4 regions of the Pantoea osteomyelitidis genome follow, and region 4 is predicted to be linked to each of the others. Evidence: predicted binding sites of a transcription regulator. Region 4 holds the regulator's gene; each other region holds the start of a gene.
What was found. The regulator CRP, encoded in region 4, controls carbon source genes, mostly activating them, when cyclic AMP is high. The targets are predictions, from matches to a motif close to ATGTGANNNNNNTCACAT.
Positions count from the first base shown of each region.

Region 1: a site for CRP is predicted at 1,687-1,704, ahead of cdd (cytidine deaminase). Genes of this name have one in related genera too.
Region 2: a site for CRP is predicted at 1,929-1,946, ahead of aaeR (HTH-type transcriptional activator AaeR). Genes of this name have one in related genera too.
Region 3: a site for CRP is predicted at 2,063-2,080, ahead of mlc (sugar metabolism global transcriptional regulator Mlc). Genes of this name have one in related genera too.

Region 1 is NZ_JBGFSN010000004.1:1,655,069-1,659,286, reverse strand. Features, by position in the region: gene ABU178_RS12865 (NAD-dependent malic enzyme) at 1-591, opposite strand, end outside; gene cdd (cytidine deaminase) at 746-1,636, opposite strand; gene ABU178_RS12855 (CidB/LrgB family autolysis modulator) at 1,759-2,451, opposite strand; gene ABU178_RS12850 (CidA/LrgA family protein) at 2,462-2,836, opposite strand; gene metG (methionine--tRNA ligase) at 2,988-4,218, opposite strand, start outside.
Region 2 is NZ_JBGFSN010000005.1:25,413-29,630, reverse strand. Features, by position in the region: gene aaeB (p-hydroxybenzoic acid efflux pump subunit AaeB) at 1-515, opposite strand, end outside; gene aaeA (p-hydroxybenzoic acid efflux pump subunit AaeA) at 526-1,458, opposite strand; gene aaeX (p-hydroxybenzoic acid efflux pump operon protein AaeX) at 1,466-1,669, opposite strand; gene aaeR (HTH-type transcriptional activator AaeR) at 1,964-2,881, shown strand; gene tldD (metalloprotease TldD) at 2,916-4,218, opposite strand, start outside.
Region 3 is NZ_JBGFSN010000004.1:1,080,592-1,084,809, reverse strand. Features, by position in the region: gene ABU178_RS10235 (MFS transporter) at 1-1,040, opposite strand, end outside; gene ABU178_RS10230 (LysR family transcriptional regulator) at 1,136-2,035, shown strand; gene mlc (sugar metabolism global transcriptional regulator Mlc) at 2,169-3,386, shown strand; gene bioD (dethiobiotin synthase) at 3,481-4,185, shown strand.
Region 4 is NZ_JBGFSN010000008.1:18,943-23,160, reverse strand. Features, by position in the region: gene ABU178_RS16905 (YccS/YhfK family putative transporter) at 1-1,617, opposite strand, end outside; gene crp (cAMP-activated global transcriptional regulator CRP) at 1,676-2,308, opposite strand; gene ABU178_RS16895 (OsmC family protein) at 2,611-3,015, shown strand; gene ABU178_RS16890 (phosphoribulokinase) at 3,051-3,920, opposite strand; gene ABU178_RS16885 (YheU family protein) at 3,995-4,213, opposite strand; gene ABU178_RS16880 (hydrolase) at 4,217-4,218, opposite strand, start outside.

The DNA.
Region 1 (4,218 bases), on a different contig from region 4:
AACATCCAGAACCACAGGCAGGGTATACGCCGGGCTGATGCCGCCGCAGGCGGTATAAAGGGAAAGCTTACCAATAGGAATGCCCATGCCACCGATACCCTGATCGCCGAGACCCAGGATACGCTCGCCATCGGTGACCACAATAACCTTCACGTTCTGCTTGGTGGCGTTTTGCAGCATATCTTCAATGCGGTCACGATTCGGATAAGAGATAAACACGCCGCGCGCGCGACGATAAATTTCCGAAAAATGCTCACAGGCCGCGCCTACCGTCGGGGTATAGATGATCGGCATCATCTCTTCGAGATGGTTATCCAGCAGGCGATAGAACAGCGTCTCGTTGGTGTCCTGAATGTTGCGCAGATAAACGTGCTTATCGTTATTGTTTTTAAAATCTTCGAACTGACGCCAGGCGCGCTGAGCTTGCTCCTCAATCGACTCTACCGCCTCAGGCAGCAGGCCGTTGAGGTTAAACTCGTTGCGCTCTTCCAGGGAAAAAGCGCTGCCTTTATTCAGTAACGGGAATTCCAACAGAATCGGGCCAGCGTAGGGGATATAAAGCGGACGTTTACTCTCGTAGTCGAGTTCCATGCAATGTGTGCTCCGGTTTCAGTTATTTCTGGCTTTCTGCCTGCCACGGCAACGCCAGTCTTCATCGTTGTGAGGAGAATTCTGACGTCCGATCCTATGAAATTTCTGAGAGATGTACAGCTTTTGTTAATAAAAGCAGACAAAACATTCGCGATCAGGCGTGGCGGAGGGCCACGACGTCAACATGCTGGCAGCCGAGCGCGGCAAGGGTGGCAAGGGTGGCGTCGCGCTGCGTTAAGATAGCCTGTTCCGCTTCGGCCAGCACCGCGCGCTGGATCTGCTGGCAATCTTCTCCGAGCATATTTAACAAAATCAGCGCCGCCTGCAATGGCGGCAGCGCGGGATTAAAAGCCGCATTTTCTGCGTAGCGACCGGCAACGATTTGTCCCGATGCGCTGAGCAGCGCCACGCCGCTGTGCGACTGACTGTAGGGTGCATGGCTGGCGCTGGCCGCCTGAATCGCCGCCTGTGCGAGGGCATCGCCCTGTGGCACATAGCCGTGATCCACTTTATCCAGCAGCAGCGCTTTGATAGCTAAATCGCGCGGGCCAAAGGCATCCGGCAGGTAATCTGCCAGCGTGCTGACGGCGCGATCGGGCAGGCTGATGCGAATTTCCGTGCCGCTGTTCAGCTCATTCATAAACTGCCGGCAGTGGCCGCACGGCGTGTAATTTACCGTGATGGTTTCCAGACGCGCTTCACCGCGCAGCCAGGCATGGGTAATGGCGCTCTGCTCCGCATGCACCGTCTGTTGCAGAGGCGTATGCAGAAACTCCATGTTGGCACCGAAATACCAGTGGCCGCTGGTGCCGCGCGCAATGGCGCCGACGTTGAAACGGGACACCGGTGCCAGTGCACAGGCCGCCGCCAGCGGCAGCAGCGCAAGCGCCAGCGCATCAGCCTCTATACCGGTTTGCTGTTGCAGCGTGGCGATTTGCGCAGGTGTCAGCACGGCCTGAAAGTTAGCATCGTCCAGCAGGGGCTGAACAGCAGACTTTAACGGCTCCGCCAGGGCGCTAAAAGCGGAATGAAAACGTGAATGCATGATTGCCTCGCCAGAATTGTCAGACGGCCGTGTGCCGCTTAACGATTTATATGTGATCTGCATCGCTCTGACAATGCAAGCATTTCGGCGTGTTTCAACTTTGCGAGATCTCTCGCAAAGTTTTAGCCAAACAGCTGCAGCAGAACAGGAAACAGGAAAGGGGCCAGCAGAGAGGTAATGATCCCGCAGATCACCAATGCCAGCGAGCTGAACGCGCCTTCCTGAAAATCCAGTTCAGCGCAGCGTGCGGTTCCCAGCGCATGTGACGCATTGCCGATCGCCAGCCCGCGCGAGGCTTTGGTTTTGATGCGGAACAGGTCGAGCAGCATATGACCGAACACTGCGCCGAACACCCCGGCGATCAACACGCAGATGGCACTGATGGCGGGAATGCCGTGCAGCGAAGCCGATACCGCCATGGCGATCGGCGTGGTGACCGATTTCGGCATGATGGTGGCGGCGATTTGCGGCGTTGCGCCCATCCACAGGGCGATAGCGGTGCCGGAGATCATCGCCGTCATGCTGCCGACAAAGCAGACGCTAATGATCGATTTCCAGCGCGCGCGAATTTGATGCATCTGCTCAAACAGCGGCAGCGCCAGCGCCACTACCGCAGGCTGCAAAAGCTGATTCAGAATGCTGCTGCCGGCAAAGTAGCGCGCATAGGGCATATGGGTCAGCAGCAGGATGGGAATAATAATCGCCATCGAAACCAGCAGCGGGTTGAGCAGGGAGATTTTCAGTCTGACCGCCAGCTTGCGGGCAAGATAAAAGGCGGCCAGGGTCAGCGGCAGCGACCACCAGATATCACTCATCGCGCTGCTCCTAGACCCGGCGCGGGCCGTGCAGCCGATGAGAGCTGAAACCCACGATCAGCAATACCAGAATGGTGCTGATCACACAGGAGACCACGATAGGGCCAAACTGAGCGCTGAGCAGATCGGTGTAGTTAATGACGCCGACGCTAATCGGCACAAACAGCAGTGCCATATTGCGAATAATCAGATGACACCCCGGCTTTACCCAGCGTACCGGTACGATGCGTGAGGCGAACAGGGCAAACAGGATCAGCATGCCGATGATGCTGCCGGGAATGGTGATGGGCAACAGCGAGGCCACGCCGTTACCGGCATACAGACAGAGGTAAATAATGATGAAGGCGCGCAGATAGCGCCAAATCACAGACAGCACGCTGGACATGACAGGCTCCTGTTTTCTTTGTGCTTATCATACGCTTAATTGGATTAGCGTGCTACCGATCACATTTATAGCTGAGAATGGCTGTCAGGAGAGGCGAAAAGAAGAGAGATTCCCCTCGCCACAGACGGGAGAGGGGAAGAGGAAAGCGCGCTTACTTCACCGGCATTCCCGGCTGAGCGCCGCTGTCGGCGGAGAGGATAAAGAGATCTTTCCCGCCGGGACCGGCTGAGAGCACCATTCCCTCTGAAATGCCAAAACGCATCTTACGCGGCGCGAGGTTCGCGACAACGATCGTCAGACGTCCCACCAGCACGGCCGGATCCGGATAAGCCGCACGAATGCCGGAGAAGATCTGACGTTTCTCACCGCCAAGATCCAGCTCAAGGCGCAGCAGCTTATCGGAACCTTCCACCCGCTCCGCTTTCTCAATCAGCGCCACACGCATGTCAACTTTGGCGAAATCATCGATGGTAATGGCGTCGCCAATCGGCGCATCGGCCAGCGGACCGCTGGCGGGCTTGTTCGCGGCGGCAGCGTCCTCTTTTGAGGCATCCACCAGCGCGGTAACTTTCGTCATCTCGATACGGCTGTAGAGCGCCTTAAACGCCGAAACGTCGTGATCAAGCAGCGGTTGCGCAATGCCTTCCCAGCTCAGTTCGCAATTCAGGAAAGCTTCGGCGCGCGCGCTCAGCGACGGCATCACCGGCTTCAGCCAGGTCATCAGCACACGGAACAGGTTGATGCCCATGGAGCAGATCGCCTGCAGATCGGCATCGCGGCCTTCCTGCTTCGCCACTACCCAGGGTGCCTGCTCATCCACATAGCGGTTGGCGATATCGGCCAGCGCCATGATTTCACGAATAGCGCGGTTATATTCGCGGCTTGCCCAGGCTTCGCCAATTCTTTCTGAGGCGTCGGTGAAGGTTTTATACAGCGCCGGATCCGCCAGCTCGGCCGCCAGCCTGCCGCCGAAGCGCTTGTTGATAAAGCCGGCGTTGCGTGAAGCGAGGTTAACCACCTTATTCACGATATCGGCGTTCACGCGCTGGACGAAATCTTCCAGGTTGAGGTCGATGTCATCAATGCGCGAAGAGAGCTTGGCGGCATAGTAATAGCGCAGGCTGTCGGCATCCAGATGTTGCAGCCAGGTGCTGGCTTTAATGAAGGTGCCGCGCGATTTGGACATTTTCGCGCCGTTCACCGTCACATAGCCGTGCACAAACAGGTTGTTCGGCTTGCGAAAGCTGCTGCCTTCCAGCATCGCCGGCCAGAACAGGCTGTGGAAGTAGACGATATCCTTGCCGATAAAGTGATAAAGCTCGGTGGTGGAATCTTTTTTCCAGAACTCATCGAAGTCGATATCGCCACGCTTGTCGCAGAGG
Region 2 (4,218 bases), on a different contig from region 4:
ATGACTTTTTTGATCGAGCGCGGCGAGAAGATCATATCAGCAAGAATGGCACACAGGATGCCAAGCACGATTTCGCTACAGCGTTCCACCGCAAACTGCGGCGCCAGCGTCAGCGAGCCGTTGGCATCCGCAGTGACGACGATAATCAGCGCGGTGTAGCCCGCCAGACCGAGGGCATAAGAGTTTTCCACCTTGATCAGCGAGGAGAGCCAGACGCAGAGTCCGGCCCAGAGGCAGCAGAGCAGCAGCATCACTACCGGCGCGCGAATGGTGGCGATCATAATTGTGAGCGCGGCGATACAGCCCAGAAAGGTGCCGATAATACGCAAGATCCCGCGATGACGCAGCGCGCCTGAGTAGGGATCGCCGCCAGCGGCAAAGGCGGTGCCGCCTGCGACGATACCGGCGGTCATCACCGCCCAGCGCGGAGTTTCCAGATTAAAATGGAAGCCGATCATCAGCGCGGCGACCAGCGCGAAGGTCAGCTTAATCGGGAAACGTAGAAACTCGATCATGTCGCCCCGCTTAACCGAACTCACGCAGGCGATTAAACATTTTCGTGATCGGAGAAATTTCCGTCTGCTGACGATCCTGGTTTCCGGTGACCACCACGGTGGCGGTAGTGCCCGCCGGGAAGCGGTTGCCCGGCTGCTCATCCAGTCGAATGCGTACCGGCACGCGCTGCGCCAGACGTACCCACTCCAGATTGGAATCCACGGTCGCCATGCCTTTACTGTCTGACGAGCTGCTGCTGTTGGTCACGCCTGCGGCAATGCTGTCCACGGTGCCATGCAGCACGATGTTGCTGCCCAGCGGCGTAATCTCGACGCGGTGACCGCGGCTCACGCCATTCAGCTTGGTCTCTTCCATATAGGCCAGCACATAAAATGAGTGCTGCTGCACCAGCGCGACGGCCACAGAACCACGGGTAATAAACTCGCCTTCATAGACGTTGAGGTTAGTGACCCAGCCATCGGAAGGCGCTTTGATAGTCGTGCGCGCCATATCGATCTCCGCCAGGTCGCGCGTGGCGATCGCTTTCGCCAGCTGATGCTCGCTGGTTTGCAGATCGTTGTTCGCCTGATCGATCGCCTCGCGGGACATCGCCAGGGTGCCGAGCTGATTACGGCGTCCGGCTTCGCGACGTTTCTCGCTGACCAGCGACTGATAATAGTCGACATCCGCCTGCGCCTGATCGAGCGCTTTTTGATAGCGCGGGCGATCGACGATAAACAGCGTATCGCCTTTTTTCACCAGCTGGTTGTCATGCACCGGCACATCGGTGATCAGACCGGTGACGTCAGGTGAAATGGCGACCACGTCAGCGGCAAATTTGGCATCGCGCGTCCAGGGGGATTCGGTATAGAACACCCAGGCACGGAAGATAATCACCACAGCAACGATGACTAACAGGATGGTAATCGCGTAACGCGCGATTTTTCTTATTAGCGTTTTCACTTAAACCTCAGATGAATAAACGGGATACAAGGTAAAACACACAGCAATAAAGCGCTGTGTTAAAAAGTGCCGGATGCCAGACGAGATCATAAAGGCCGCTGGGCGTCAGCACACGCTTCACCAGCCAGAACAGCGCCAGCGAAACAATTAATTCAATGAAGATGGGTGGGAACGAGAGCCCAAATACGACAAAAACCGGAAGCACACTCATCAGGAATCCTTAGTTCGACCATGCCGGGTAAATCCATAGCGTTCCAGGCCGCGAGCAGATCGCGACAGGTTAAGCACGGCGAGATGACAGGTAAACTGTCGTCCACATCCGAACCACTGCTGAATAGATAATAGCGTATCATCAGGCTCATTCTGGCTCTGATTCATGGCGACAGAACAGAATGTCAGGCAAGCTTAATTAACCGCATGTTAACCCGGCGCGCACATAGTAACGCGCTTGACTATACGTTTTCTACAAAATGTGCACTAAATCACTTTTTAGTCAGAGTAAATAATGGAACGACTTAAAAGCATGTCCATTTTCGCCAAAGTGGTTGAATTGGGTTCATTTACCGCGGCGGCACGCCAGCTGCATCTGAGTGTCTCTTCCATCAGCCAGATCGTGGCGAAACTGGAAGATGAACTTCAGGTGAAGCTGCTTAATCGCAGTACGCGCAGCATTGGCCTGACGGAAGCGGGCAGAATCTATTATCAGGGCTGTCGTCGTATGCTGGCGGAAGCGATGCAGGTGCACGAGCAGCTCTATGCATTTAACAATACCCCGATCGGTACGCTACGCATCGGCAGCTCATCCACCATGGCGCAAAACGTTCTCGCGGATATGACCGCCGATATGCTGCGCGAGTATCCCGGCCTGAGCGTAAATTTGGTCACCGGCATCCCGGCGCCGGATCTGATCGCCAACGGTCTTGATCTGGTGATCCGCGTCGGCAAACTCCAGGACTCCAGCCTGTTTTCACGCCGCCTCGGCGCCATGCCGATGGTGGTCTGCGCGGCGAAAAGCTATCTGGCGCAGCACGGCGCGCCGGAAAAACCAGGCGACATTGATAACTTTTCCTGGCTGGAATATAGCGTGCGGCCCGACAACAACTTTGAACTGAGCGCGCCGGAAGGCCTGGTGACGCGTCTGGCGCCGCAAGGACGATTCGTCACCAACGACTCACTGACGCTGATTCGCTGGCTGAAGGCGGGCACCGGCATCGCCTATGTGCCGCTGATGTGGGTGATTGAAGAGATCAACGCCGGGGAGATCGATATTCTTTTTCCGCAATACCAGTCGGAACCGCGCCCGGTCTACGCGCTCTATACCGAGAAGGATAAGCTGCCGCTGAAGGTACAGGTCTGCATCGATTACCTTACCGACTACTTTAAGAAAGTCGCGCAGCAGTATCAGCAGCACCGTAAAAACTAACAACCCGCCAGGCGGCGGGTTGTTTTTAACTCTATCAGGCGGTGCCGCCGACGGTGAGTTTATCCAGCTTCAGGGTAGGCTGGCCGACGCCCACCGGCACGCTCTGCCCCTCTTTGCCGCAAACGCCGACGCCTTTGTCCAGCGCCAGATCGTTGCCTACCATGGAGATCTGCTGCATCGCTTCGATGCCGGAGCCAATCAGGGTGGCACCCTTCACCGGTTTGGTCACTTTGCCGTTTTCAATCAGATAGGCTTCTGAGGTCGAAAAAACAAATTTGCCCGAGGTGATATCTACCTGGCCGCCGCCAAAGTTAGGCGCATAAAGACCAAACTCGACGCTTTCGATAATTTCCTGCGGCGTTGATTTACCTGCCAGCATGTAAGTGTTGGTCATGCGCGGCATCGGCAGATGCGCATAGGATTCACGACGGCCGTTGCCGGTCGGCTTCATGCCCATCAGACGCGCGTTGAGCTTATCCTGCATATAGCCTTTCAGAATGCCGTTTTCAATCAATACATTATACTGGCCGGGTACGCCTTCGTCGTCCACTGCCAGCGAGCCGCGCAGGCCCTCAATAGTGCCGTCATCCACCACGGTGCAGAGTTCAGAAGCAACCAGCTGGCCCATCTGACCACTGAATACCGAGGTTCCGCGGCGATTAAAATCGCCTTCCAGACCGTGTCCGACCGCTTCATGCAGCAGCACGCCCGGCCAGCCCGCGCCTAACACCACCGGAATGGTGCCGGCAGGCGCTGCAACGGCGGAAAGATTCACCAGCGCCATACGCACCGCTTCTCTCGCCCAGGCATCCGCACGCACATCGCCATTCTCATCGGCGAGGAAGAACTCATAGCCGGTACGCGCGCCGCCGCCGCTGGAGCCGCGTTCACGCTTGCCGTTATCCTCTACCTGCACGCTGATGGAGAGACGTACCAGCGGACGCACGTCTGCGGCCAGCGTACCGTCGGTCGCCGCCACTAATACCTGCTCATAAACGCCGCTCAGGCTGGCGTTGACTTCCTGCACCCGGTTGTCCGCGGCGCGGGCAACCTTATCAACGCGATGCAGCAGAGCGATTTTGTCTTCCCGCGTCAGGCTGCTGAGCGGATCCAACGTGGCATAAAGCGAACGGTTCATTACTGCCGAAAGCGTATGCGCCTTGCCGTCGCCCTGTTCGCGTACAATACTGCGCGCCGCTTCGGCGCTCTGGCGTAGGGCGTTCAGGCTGATTTGGTCGGCGTAGGCAAAACCGGTTTTTTCGCCGCTGACGGCGCGCACGCCTACGCCCTGGTCGATATGGTATGAACCATCTTTGATAATTTTATCTTCCAGCACC
Region 3 (4,218 bases), on a different contig from region 4:
GAGTGGGCGGCAAAGAAACCTGTCGTAAACAGCATCATTCCCGCCAGAATGATCCAGACTGAACCAAAGACGGTAAGCAGTAAACCGGCCAGCATGATCGCTGTGGCTGCAAGTATCACAGGTCCGCGGCCAAAGCGAGCGGTCATGGCGCCCGCTTTTGGCGAACTCCAGCTACCCGTGAGATAAACTACCGACAGCAGGCCCACCACGGCCTGACTGAGAAAATAAGGAGCGCTCAGCAGGCGGTAGCCGATGTAATTGAACAGGGTAACGAACGCCCCCATCAACAGAAACCCTTCCGCGAACAGCAGCGGCAGCCCCTGATCACGCCAGTGCAGACGAAAATTAATCATCAGGCTGCGCGGCTTCAGCGAAGCCGGACGAAAATGACGCGACTCCGGCAAAATTTTCCAGAACATCAGTGCGGAAGCGAGCGCAAAACAGCCAATCGCGGCGATGGCGATCCGCCAGGAGAAAAAGTCGGTGAGTACGCCGGTCAGCAAACGTCCACTCATGCCGCCAATCGAATTACCGCTGATATAAAGTCCCATGGAAAAGGCGATAAAACCGGGATGGATCTCCTCACTCAGGTAAGTCATGCCCACCGCCGCCACGCCGCTCAGCGAAAGGCCAATCAGCGCCCGCATAATCAGAATGCCGTTCCAGCTGGTCATGGTGGAGGAGATCAAAGTAAAGATCGCCGCCAGCATCAGCGCGGTCACCATCACCGATTTGCGGCCAATGGCATCGGAGAGCGGGCCGGTTACCAGCAGGCCGAGCGCCATCAGGGCGGTGGAGACCGAGAGGGAAATGCTGCTGGCCGCCGGGGAGACGTCAAACTGCTGTGACAGCACAGGCAGGATCGGCTGCACACAATAGAGCAGCGCAAAAGTCGCCAGACCGGCGGAGAAAAGCGCCAGGGTGACGCGTAAAAATTGCGGCGTGCCGCGCGTAATAAACGGGCTGACGCTGACGCCAGTTAAAGAAGGACTGACTGTCTCGCTATCATCGAGCGTCACAGCATGAGAAGAGCGGTTCACAACACATCCTCAAATCATTCAACACGCTGTTAAGGGTAAAAAAGCGGTGGTAAGTTGTCTAATATATTAATAATCTCAAATGATATGTATAACATATGAATATTGAACTGCGCCATTTACGTTATTTCATCGCCGTAGCGGAAGAGCTGCATTTCGGCCGCGCCGCACAGCGTCTGCATATTTCGCAGCCGCCGCTCAGTCAGCAAATTCAGCAGCTGGAACAGGAGATAGGCGCACAGCTTTTTCTGCGTACTAACCGCAGCGTACAGCTGACCGCCGCTGGCGCGCAGTTTTTGCCCGATGCGCGGGCGATTCTGCAACAGGTAGAGCAGGCGTCGGAGCGCGCGGCGCGTCTGCACCGCGGCGAAGAAGGGGAACTGCGCATTGGCTTTACCTCCTCTGCGCCTTTTATCGGTCTGGTCTCAGACGCGCTTTACCATTTCCGTCTGCGCTGGCCCGCTGTGCATATCAGAATGCAGGAGATCAATACCCGGCAGCAGCTGGCGCCGCTGCACGAGGGCCGACTCGATCTGGGCATAATGCGTAACACGCCTTTACCCGCTGATTTACGCTATCAGCTCCTGCTGCGTGAACCGCTCTGCGCTGTGGTGCACTGGGCGCATCCGCTGGCCGACGCCGAACAGATCTCCATCCGCGCCCTTGCCAGCGAACCTTTTGTCTTTTTCGATCCGCAGGGCGGTACGGCGCTTTACAGCGAGATCCTCGCGCTGCTGCACCGTTATCAGATACAGCCCTATATCACGCAGGAAGTGGGCGAAGCGATGACCATCCTTGGACTGGTAGCAACCGGACTCGGCGTATCGATCCTGCCAGCCTCGTTTCGTCATGCGCGGCTCAGCGATGTGGTCTGGCTGCCGTTGCAGGAGGCAGATGCGCTGTCAGAGGTGTGGATGGTTTGGTCTGTGGCACGGGAACCCGGCGCGCAGATGGCGAATATGATGCGTTTGCTGTTAAGGGATGCGGAAGAAAAATAAGAATAATCTGCTAAAAATCATTTGTTTATGTGCTTTGAATCACAATTCGACGCAAATTATTAACTGAACCTGCAAAACTGTTCCAACATAGCCAGTGTTTATTTTGTGGCTCGAAAATATTATGGAGCAGGTCGTGAATCCGGACATTCAGCCTGGTCATATCGACCAGATCAAACAGGCCAATGCAGGCGCTATTTATCGATTGATCGATCAACATGGCCCGATTTCACGCATTGAACTCTCTAAACTCGCCCAGTTGGCGCCAGCCAGCATTACCAAAATTGTGCGTGAAATGCTGGATGCTCACCTGGTGCAGGAAACAGCGTATCAGGATCCCGGCAGTCGGGGCCGTCCCGCTATCGGCCTGACGCTGGATACGTTTTCCTGGCACTACCTCGCGATTCGTATCCGCCACGGCAATATTACGCTAACGCTGCGCGATCTCAGCAGTCGGGCGCTGGCAGAAGAAACGCAGCCGCTGCCGCCCGAAGCGGAAACACCACTGCTGGAGTGGCTGGTGACGCACATCGACAATTTTTTTATCCGCCATCAGCACAAGCTGGAGCGCCTTACCGCCATCGCGATTACCCTGCCGGGTTTGATCAATGCGGCCACGGGCGTGGTACATCGTATGCCCGGTTATCATATCCAGCAGATGCCGCTGGGCGCCACTCTGGAGCAGCGCACCGGCCTGCCGGTATTTGTTCAGCACGATATTTCCGCCTGGACGCTGGCCGAATCGCTGTTCGGCGCCTCGCGCGGCGCGCAGGATGTGATTCAGATTGTGATTGATGACACGGTGGGCGCCGGCATTATCAGCGCGGGTCAGCTGCTGCATAAGAGCGGACGGACGCTGGTGGAAGTGGGTCATACCCAGATCGATCCCTACGGTCAGCAGTGTTACTGCGGCAATCATGGCTGTCTGGAAACAGTTGCCAGCACCGGCAGCCTGCTCGGTCTTGCGGCGCAACGTCTGCCGACGCAGCCGGGCAGCGTGCTTCATCAACAGCCGATCAGCATTGAAAACCTGTGCCAGGCCGCGATGTCAGGCGACCAACTGGCGCGGGATGTCATTGCCAGCGTGGGTCATCATGTCGGGCGCATACTGTCGATGATGGTGAATATTTTCAATCCCCAACATATTCTTATCGGTTCACCCCTGAACCAGGCGGCGGAAGTGCTGTTCCCGGCGGTCAATGCCACCATTCGTCAGCAGGCGCTGCCAGCTTACAGCAAAGAGATTACCCTGGAACCAACCGGCTTTAGCGATCCTGGTACGCTCTGCGCCGCCGCGCTGGTTAAAGATGCGCTTTACAGCGGCTCTCTGCTGATCAAGCTTCTTCAGGGGTAAGTGCGCCTGAACTTGCGCTAACGCAAGCTCTGGCCCGTTGCCTTCACTTAGAATCCCTTCTTCATCGCGTAATCGCGTCTAAAGGAGGAGAAGGGTGAACACACTATTTGTTACCGGCACCGATAGCGCCGCAGGAAAAACCGTGGTTTCCCGCGCGTTATTGCAATGTTTTGCCAGGGCGAATTTCAGTTCCGTCGGTTATAAACCGGTGGCGAAATGCGCTATCCACACGGATGCGGGCCTGCGTAATAAAGATGCGTTGCTGTTGCAGTCCGCCTCAACCCTGTCATTACCGTACGAAGCCATTAACCCCGTCGCGCTGGAAGATGATGAAATCAGCACCAGTAAAGCTGTGCCGGTCGATTATCAGCGTCTGAGCACAGGACTAAAACAGCTGCGCGCTCAGGCCGCCAGAGTCATTGTGGAAGGCACGGGAGGCTGGCGCTGCCTGATGAACGACCTCTGTCCGCTTTCCGACTGGGTAGTGAAAGAGCAGCTACCGGTGATTATGGTGGTAGGGATCAAGCAGGGATGCGTCAGCCATGCGTTACTGACGGCACAGGCAATTGTTAACGATGGTCTGCCGCTGGCGGGCTGGGTCGCTAACCGTATCAACCCTGGCCTGGCGCACTACGCGGAGATCATTCAGGTGCTGCGTGCAAAGATCGATGCGCCGCTGCTGGGAGAATTGCCTTATCTTCCCCGCGCTGAACAGCGCGATCTTAGTCATTACCTCGATTTATCGTTGCTGGGCGGCGGCAGAAAGTTGCACTCAGAAAGTGCGAAACAGGCGCGCTGATGAAACAAAGTGCGGCAAATCGATCTTACATGA
Region 4 (4,218 bases):
TCCCGACGCCTGCTCCGGCCCAAGCAGCATCTGCAACGCTTCCTGGTAGGTTTCCAGCGCATCGTGCGCATTCTGTCGCAGCAGGCCGCTCTGCCACTGCGGCCAGAGCCAGATCATCCCGCCAAAAGCGATCAGACAACCCATCAGCGTATCCATCAGGCGCGGCAGCAAAAACTGCGCGCCGTTCAGCGAGAGCAGTTGCAGTGAGTACACCGCCGTGACGGTAAAGCCGACCATTGCCCAGCCGTAAGATTTGCGGATAAACAGATAGCTGATCAGGGTAATCGCCAGCATGCCGGAAAGCACGATTGATTCCGGCACGGCGAAGCGCAGCGTCGCCGCCGCGATCACCAGCCCGGCAAAGGTGCCGAGCGCCCGGTGCTGAATACGGACCCGCGTGGCGTTATAGCCGTTCTGACTGACAAACATGATGGTCATCAATATCCAGAAGGGCTTGGGAATATTAAAGAACAGCGCCAGCGTGCTGCCAAACATCAGCATCACGGCAAAGCGTGCCGCGGTGCGCAGCGCGGCGGACTTGAGCGACAGATAGCTGCGCAGGGCGGCGAGCAGCGGCAGACGGCGCTGGCGATCGGCCATCAGGTCGCGCTGATAGAGCGGCTTCTGGCTGCGCAACACGCGCGCGATGCGGCTGAAGTGATAGAGGCAGAAGTTGCCCACCGGATTATCCGGATGCTGGCGGGCGATCTTCTCCAGCGCGCCGAGCTGCTTATCCATGTCGAACCGGTCCGGCAGCTGATGATAAAGAATGTCGTCCGCCAGTTCGCGCAGGCGCGTGGAGATGGTTTTGGCATTCCAGCGGATCACCGCTTCGGCGTGGCTCTGCTCCACCAGCTTCTGCACCTCTTCCGGCTGATGCAGGCTGACGGAAATATGCTCCTGCAGATCGAGCGCAACCTGAAAGGCGCGCGTCAGCCGCTTATGGCTGTTGTCCCGGCTGGCGGAGAGCATGTGCATCTGCTGATAGCAGGTGGTGATGAGATCCACCGCTTTTTGCTGGCGCGTTAGCAGCGGCGGCAGCGCTTTTTCCGGATCGGTGAGCTGCGTCAGCAAGGTATATTTGGCGTCGCAGTAATCCGCCAGCTCGCGAAAAAGCAGGCTCAGGGTTTCGCGCATCGGCTGCTCTTTCCACAGCCAGAACCAGAACCAGTTGAACAGCCCATACCAGAGCGTGCCGCCGATATAGAGCAGCGGCGGCACCCAGACAGGCATATGCCCTTCCAGGCCGAGAGTGAAGATGGCAGCGATCAGCGCGCCGGGCAGCAACCGTCCATGCAGTGGACTGATCTCGCCGGTAACGCCCAGCAGCAGCGGCATCAGAAACAGAATCAGCGGCAACGGCACTTGCTTCAGCGTCAGCCACTGGATCAGCAAACTGCTGGCGGCAAACAAACTGCCGCCGACAATCAGCCGTTTAAAAAAACGTTTATGGGGCGTGTCCAGACCGGCGATATTGCAGCAGGCGGGCACCAGCGAGAACAGCAGTCCGTTTTGCAGATCGCCCAGCAGCCAGCCGAGCGTCACCGGCAGGCTAAGAACCAGCGTTTGCCGCAGGGCGTAGTTGACTTCAGGATGGTAGATGATTCGGCGCCACATCAGCTCATCGCAAATAAAAACGGCGCGATGTTGCCATCACGCCGTGAGTGATACGGAATTAGCGGGTGCCGTAGACGACGATCGTTTTGCCGTGTGCGGAGATCAGATTCTGATCTTCCAGCATTTTCAGAATACGTCCGACGGTTTCGCGTGAGCAGCCAACGATCTGACCGATCTCCTGACGGGTGATTTTGATCTGCATCCCGTCGGGGTGGGTCATGGCGTCCGGCTGTTTCGCCAGGTTAAGCAGCGTCTGAGCGATGCGGCCCGTCACATCAAGGAAAGCTAAATTACCCACTTTCTCTGAAGTCACCTGCAGGCGACGCGCCATCTGCGATGAGAGGCGCATTAAAATATCCGGGTTCACCTGGATCAGCTGGCGAAATTTTTTATAGGAAATTTCAGCCACTTCGCACGCGGTTTTCGCGCGTACCCAGGCACTGCGCTCCTGGCCCTCTTCAAACAGGCCAAGCTCGCCAATAAAATCGCCCTGATTCAGATAGGAGAGGATCATCTCTTTACCTTCTTCATCTTTAATCAGCACCGCAACGGCGCCTTTCACGATGTAGTAAAGCGTTTCAGCCTTTTCGCCCTGGTGAATCAAGGTACTTTTCGATGGGTATTTATGAATATGACAATGGGACAGGAACCATTCGAGTGTAGGGTCTGTTTGCGGTTTTCCGAGAACCATTCTCTGTTATCCTCTGTTGTAATCGTGCCCAAAATACAGGGGGCCGTTTTCCCTGTCAGGCGGTGAAATCGTCAAGCGTTTCCCATTCAGGAAATTATTCGGGTCTCCGTCGTGAGCTGTGCTCGTGATTCGTCCCGCATTCGTCTATAAGTGACGAAAAATATTTTCAGCTCTGTTTGTAGCACAGCTTTCACCGACTGTCTTGTGTTGTCTCGCTTCAGCAAACGGCGAATCCGGCCGATTGCTGTTTCGCCGGCGAGGGCGTACTCTGACGTTAACTAAATGAATCAGGAGAGTTTATTATGCAGGCTCGTGTGAAGTGGGTTGAAGGGCTGACATTTTTGGGAGAATCCTCATCCGGTCATCAGGTGCTGATGGATGGCAACTCGGGCGACAAAGCGCCGAGTCCGATGGAGATGGTGCTGATGGCCGCAGGCGGATGCAGCGCTATTGACGTAGTGTCGATCCTGCAAAAAGGACGCAACGAAGTGGCGGACTGCGAAGTGAAGCTGACCTCCGAGCGCCGCGAAGAGGCGCCGCGCATTTTTACCTATATTAATCTGCACTTTATTGTCAGCGGCAAAGATCTTAGCGACAAAGCGGTGGCGCGCGCGGTGGATCTCTCAGCGGAAAAGTACTGCTCGGTGGCGATCATGCTGGGCAAAGGCGTGGAGATCACCCACAGCTACGAAGTCGTGGCGCAGTAACGCCAGCGTGAGGCCGGACGCGGCGGCCTCACAGCTTATTCGATACGTTTCCCTTCGATCAGCCGTTTTACCAGCGGCCCCATGATCAACTCCATCGCCAGACCCATTTTGCCGCCCGGCACCACCAACGTGTTGATGTGCGAAATAAATGATCCCTGCAACATCGCCAGCAGATAGGGAAAATCGATCCCTTCCAGCCCGCGAAAATGGATCACCACAAGGCTCTCATCCAGCGAGGGAATACTGCGGGCGGCGAAGGGGTTTGAGGTGTCGACCGTGGGCACGCGCTGGAAGTTGATATGGGTGCGTGAAAACTGCGGGGTAATAAAGTTGATGTAGTCTTCCATCGATCGCACTACCGAATCCATCACCGCCTCGCGCGAGTGGCCGCGCTCGCTGGTATCGCGCACCAGCTTCTGAATCCACTCCAGGTTGACGATGGGCACCACGCCCACCAGCAGATCCACTTTCTCTGCCACGTTGTGCTGCTGCGTCACTACGCCGCCATGCAGTCCTTCATAAAACAGCACGTCGGTATTGGCGGGCAGCGGCTGCCAGGGCGTAAAGGTTCCCGGCACTTGATTCCACGGCACCGCTTCATCGTAGGTATGAAGATATTTGCGCGACTGCCCGTGGCCGCTGTGACCATACTCGGTAAAAGTCTGCTCCAGCAGGCCGAAATCGTTGGCTTCCGGGCCGAAATAGCTGATGTGACGACCGAGATCGCGCGCTTTGCGGATCGCCATATCCATTTCCGGCCGCGTGTAGCGATGGAAACTGTCACCCTCCAGCTCGGCCGCGTGCAGACTCAGCTGTTGAAAGATTTTACGAAAGGCGAGGCTGGTGGTGGTGGTGCCGGCGCCGCTGGAACCGGTAACGGCGATAATCGGATGCCTGGCTGACATGATAAAACTCCCTGTTAAGATCGGGCGATGTGCATTGTTAGCATGATTGCCGCCCCAGTGTCATCCGCTCTCCGTCAGCCGCGAAACTCGCCGCGCGGCATGATGTTGACCGTTTCATGCAGTTCAGACCAGACCAGCACCGCCTCACCGCGCTCCAGCTGACGCCGGACATCCTCGACTTTTTCCGCCAGGCTGCGCTCCTCTGCGCCATAATCGGTGCCTTCGCGCAGCACAAAGGCCTCAATCAGATTGGCGAGCGTTTCGGGATCCACTTGTTGCCAGGGAATTATCACAGCTT